Regions from separate parts of the Microbulbifer sp. ALW1 genome, predicted to be linked through region 1. Evidence: predicted binding sites of a transcription regulator. Region 1 holds the regulator's gene; the other holds the start of a gene.
What was found. The regulator LexA, encoded in region 1, represses DNA repair genes until DNA is damaged. The targets are predictions, from matches to a motif close to ACTGTNTNTANANACAGT.

Region 2: the regulator LexA is predicted to act here: its motif matches at 1,026-1,043, upstream of GRX76_RS14040 (ATP-dependent helicase).

What each region holds. Positions count from the first base shown of each region.
Region 1 covers NZ_CP047569.1:3,250,640-3,252,843, reverse strand. The annotation lists gene GRX76_RS13530 (DUF6586 family protein) at 1-168, shown strand, start outside; gene GRX76_RS13525 (hypothetical protein) at 249-506, shown strand; gene lexA (transcriptional repressor LexA) at 671-1,279, opposite strand; gene GRX76_RS13515 (TIGR00730 family Rossman fold protein) at 1,461-2,102, shown strand; gene GRX76_RS13510 (DUF6763 family protein) at 2,122-2,204, opposite strand, start outside.
Region 2 covers NZ_CP047569.1:3,370,247-3,372,450, reverse strand. The annotation lists gene GRX76_RS14040 (ATP-dependent helicase) at 1-943, opposite strand, end outside; gene GRX76_RS14035 (SulP family inorganic anion transporter) at 1,113-2,204, opposite strand, start outside.

The DNA.
Region 1 (2,204 bases):
GCTAGCGCCGGGCAGGGGCCTGACGGAGGGGCGGGCGTACAAACACTGATTCCGGTGCGGCAACTGGAAGATATGCCGGTCGCGGTGGACCCCGAGTGCCTCAACCGCTGGTTGCGGGGGCTTACCGAGCTGGTGCAGCGGCAGCGGGTACAAGGCGAAGAGTGGTAGCGCCTTCAGCGGGCGCCGCAGATTAATCACTTCCCCCTGTGTTACAATGGCGGAAAATCATGCTGTAACTGGAGAAGTGAATGTCTTCTGAGACCTACGAAATCATCGAGTTGTCCAATGGTGATGTGGCGCTGCGACGCGCTGGTCACAAGGGAGACCCGCTGGTGCGTATTCATTTCTCAGCGGAGAGCCTCGAGTTTTTACGTGAGCACAAGATTGCCATTGCCCGCGCTATGCTGGAGGCGGGAATTGAGGCGGTGCAGGATGTGAACGAGCTGGAAGCGGAGCCGGAATCCTTCGAGGAAGACGTGGATGTGACCGAGCACACGGTACACTGAGCTTGCTCGAACGTACCCCGCAGCGTCGGTGATTTCGGCCGCTGTAACGGGCTGTAACGGAAAGATACGGGGCGAATCGTGTATCAAAGGCCGTGAAAGACGCATAAAAAAACAGGGCTTGAGGCCCTGTTTTTTTATGTCTGGAAGGTGCCGAAAGCGATGCCTTAAAAGGGATTCTGACGAATCACACCAACCGCCAAACCTTCAATGGCGAAATTCTTGTCACGCATATCCACCTGAATAACATCGAAGTCATCATTCTCCGGCAACAGCTGGATGGTTGCCTGGTTGCCGCGTCGCTTGAACCGCTTCACGGTCACTTCATCTTCAATCCGTGCCACTACTATCTGGCCATTGCGGATGTTGTCCGTGCGTTGTACGGCCAGCAGGTCGCCATCAAAAATACCGGCGTTCTTCATGCTCATGCCGTGTACCCGCAGCAGATAGTCCGCCGGTGGGTGGAAAAACTCCGCCGGGATCTCGCAATACTCTTCAATATTTTCTTCCGCCAGTACCGGATTACCTGCCGCGACCCGGCCAACAATGGGCAAGCCGCTCTGGTGGTCTGGAATCCGGATACCGCGTGAGGCGCCGGCGACCATTTCAATTGCGCCTTTACGCGCCAGTGCTTTGAGGTGTTCCTCTGCCGCATTCGGAGAGCGGAAACCGAGCTCCTGGGCAATCTCAGCTCTGGTGGGTGGGTATCCGGTATCGTCCAGATACGTTTTGATCAGTTCCAGTACCTGGGCCTGGCGAGCGGTAAGGTTTGTCATGCGCACTTTCCTGTTGTCTGTATTTTTATACAGTTGCTGGGATTATATACAGATTTCTCTTGCACGCAATCTTCCGGGGGAGTGTGTGGGCTAGCTGCTAGACTTGGGGTACCTGTCGGCTTTCAGGTTGTATGGGCATCCAGTTCCCCAGGAGGGGAGTCGGGCAATAAGGAGAAGGCATATGCTGGACGCAAAAATGCCAGAAGCGTGGCGCGTGCTGCGAATTCAATCGGAACTCGTCGATGGTATCGAGCGCCTGATTACATTGAAGGGCGCGGTGACGGTTTTCGGCAGTGCAAGATTCCGTGAAGATGCGGTGGAGTATCAGGAAGGTGTGCGCCTGGGCGAGTTGCTTGCCAGTGAAGGGGTGCCGGTTATTACCGGCGGCGGCCCCGGGATTATGGAGGCCTGCAATCGCGGTGCATTTACCCAGGCTGGTGCCTCAATCGGCCTGAATATTGAATTGCCATTTGAGCAGACGCCGAATCCCTATCTCGATATCAGTCTGCACTTTCGCTACTTCTTTGTGCGGAAATTCATGTTCGTGAAACATGCCGTTGGCTTTATCGCCATGCCCGGCGGGTACGGAACCCTGGATGAACTGTTTGAGGCGCTGACGCTGGTACAGACGCAAAAAGTCCGACGCTTTCCCATTGTTCTGGTAGGGAAGCGCTACTGGGCGGGATTAATCGACTGGCTGATGGAAACGGTTTTGGACCGGGAATGCATTGATGCCGGTGATCTGAACCTGTTCAAATTGGTTGACACGGTCGAGGAGGCGGCAGAGATCATCGTGGAGTATATTCGCGAGCGCGATATTTGATGGGCTCTCTACCGCTCAGTTAAATACTTTCATCGGTGCCGGGAAAAGATTCGCCTTCCAGTTTGTCGATGGCGCTTTGGGCGGGCGAAAATAAGGGACTTT
Region 2 (2,204 bases), 120 kb from region 1:
AGTGGTTGGCGGCCAGAGACAGGCTGTGGCCGTAGCGGAATGTGCGGCTCAACTGGTAGACGTTGGATGGGGGGAAATCCCCATCGAACAGCCTGAGCAAAAATTCTGGCCGTGAGCCTCGCCATTCGTAAATGGTCTGGTCAGGATCGCCAATGGCAATCACGTTGCCGGATTTCCCATAGAGTACCCGCAGCAAATAGTGCTGGATTTCATTGATGTCCTGGTACTCGTCTACCAAGATATCCTGGTAGTAACTACCGTATTCCTCGGCAATTTCCGGTTGCAGGCTGAACTGGATGGCGGGGTCGTAAATCAGGTCCGCGTAAGTCACGGCCTTCTGTTGACGCCGCCAGTCTTCGAAGTGGCGGAATACTTTCAGAAAGTACATGTACTCGTCGCCGAGCTTGAGCTGCTGGAAAGCGTTCAAATCACCGCTGAGGATGGTTTTGGTGTAATCGATAAAGAACTCTGCCGCTTCGGTTTCCGACTGCTTGCGTGCACGAATATCTTCCAGATCCGCCGGCGCCGCACAGGCCTCGATGGCTTTCCAGATCTGCAATTGCACCAGCGACTGGGGAAGCGGAGTGAGGTTGGCATGGTTGATGTGACCCCGGGCGATCATCCGCTGGTACAGCCGGTAGCCAATACTGTGGAAGGTATTCACCGCCGGTGCCCGGTGCCCCTGGTGGATGTCGTCTGGCGTTTCACACTCGGTGCGACAGAGGTCTTGCAGGCGCCTGCTGAAATCGTCCCGCGCCCCGCGGTTGTACATGAGAACCAGCATATGTTGCGGGTTGATCCCTGCATCCAGGCGGTTTTTGATGTAGTGAAGCAGGGCCGTGGTTTTCCCCGAGCCCGCCACGGCGATAATTTTCGCGTGTCCACCTGGGTGATTGGCGATGGCCAGTTGTTCTTCCGTGAGGAGTGCGGTATTGCCTGACATGAACGCTCTGTACTTCCGGGTTGGATTTTGTGGGTCGGTATTCCGCAACGGATATTGCGAATCGGGCGCCGTTTTGATGAGTACTGGATATTTTGCCAGTATTGTTCGTGGTCGTACAGTTTCTGGAAACACCGGTCGCGGCTATGCAGTAGTTTTCGGCGGGGCGTGCTTAAGGGTGGGGGCTTCCGCTTTCCTGGCTGGTGCTGAGGTCGTCTCCATCCTCTGCAGGGGCTTTGTCTGCGGCTTCCTTTTCATGTTTTTCTTTCTGCAGGGCCAGTTCGGCGATGTAGGTCGACAGAAAGATCCTTCCGGTCAGTTTTTCCAGTAGCTTGGAGCGGCTGAGTCTGTCGAGCACGGGCCCTTTGACCTCAGTCAGGTGCAGGCGAATATTCCGGTCCCGCAGGTCTTTGTTGATTTGGTGCAGCCGTTCCAGTGCTGTACTGTCGATGCGGCTGACGGAAGAGAGGATAAGTACCAGTTCCCGGGTGTCGGGGTGGCGCTTCAGTTCGCTCAGCAAGCGATCCTCGACCGCGCTGATGTTACTGAAAAACAGGCTCTCGTCGATTCTGAGAAAGACAATGTCCCGGTGGGTTTCCACGTCGTAGCGCAACACATTGCGGAAATGCTCGGTGCCCGGCATACGACCCACCACGGCAATGTGTGGCCGGCTGCTGCGCCAGATCAGGGTGGCAAACGACAGGCCAATACCGAGCGCGATACCGACTTCCACACCGAACAGTAAGACACCGACAAAGGTGCACAACATGGCGATACCATCGGTGCGGTCATAGCGCCAGTTATGGATGAACCCCCGAAAATCAAACAGGCTGGCGGCAGCGACGATGATGATCGCGGCCAGTACCGTCAGTGGCAGTTCACTGAACATTCCGGTGAGGTAGAGCAGCACTGGCACCATCAACAGTGCGGCCAGTACCCCGGCGAGGGGCGAGACGGCGCCGGCTTCTGCGTTGACCGCGGTGCGGGAGAAGCTGCCGGCGACCGGTAACCCGCCCGACAGGCTACTGGTGATATTGGCGGCGCCGAGCCCCAGTAGTTCGCCATCGGCATTCAGGCGTTCTCCGCGCCGCGCCGCCAGTGCCTGGGCGATCGAGAGGCTCTCCACAAATGTCAGCAGGGCGATGATCAGCGCCGGTAACAGCAGGCGGTAGATCAGGTCCCAGTTCCAGTCCGGCGCAACCAGTTTGGGGAGGCCCGCGGGAATGTCGCCCACGATATCGAGCTTGTCGCCCAATTTAAGCCA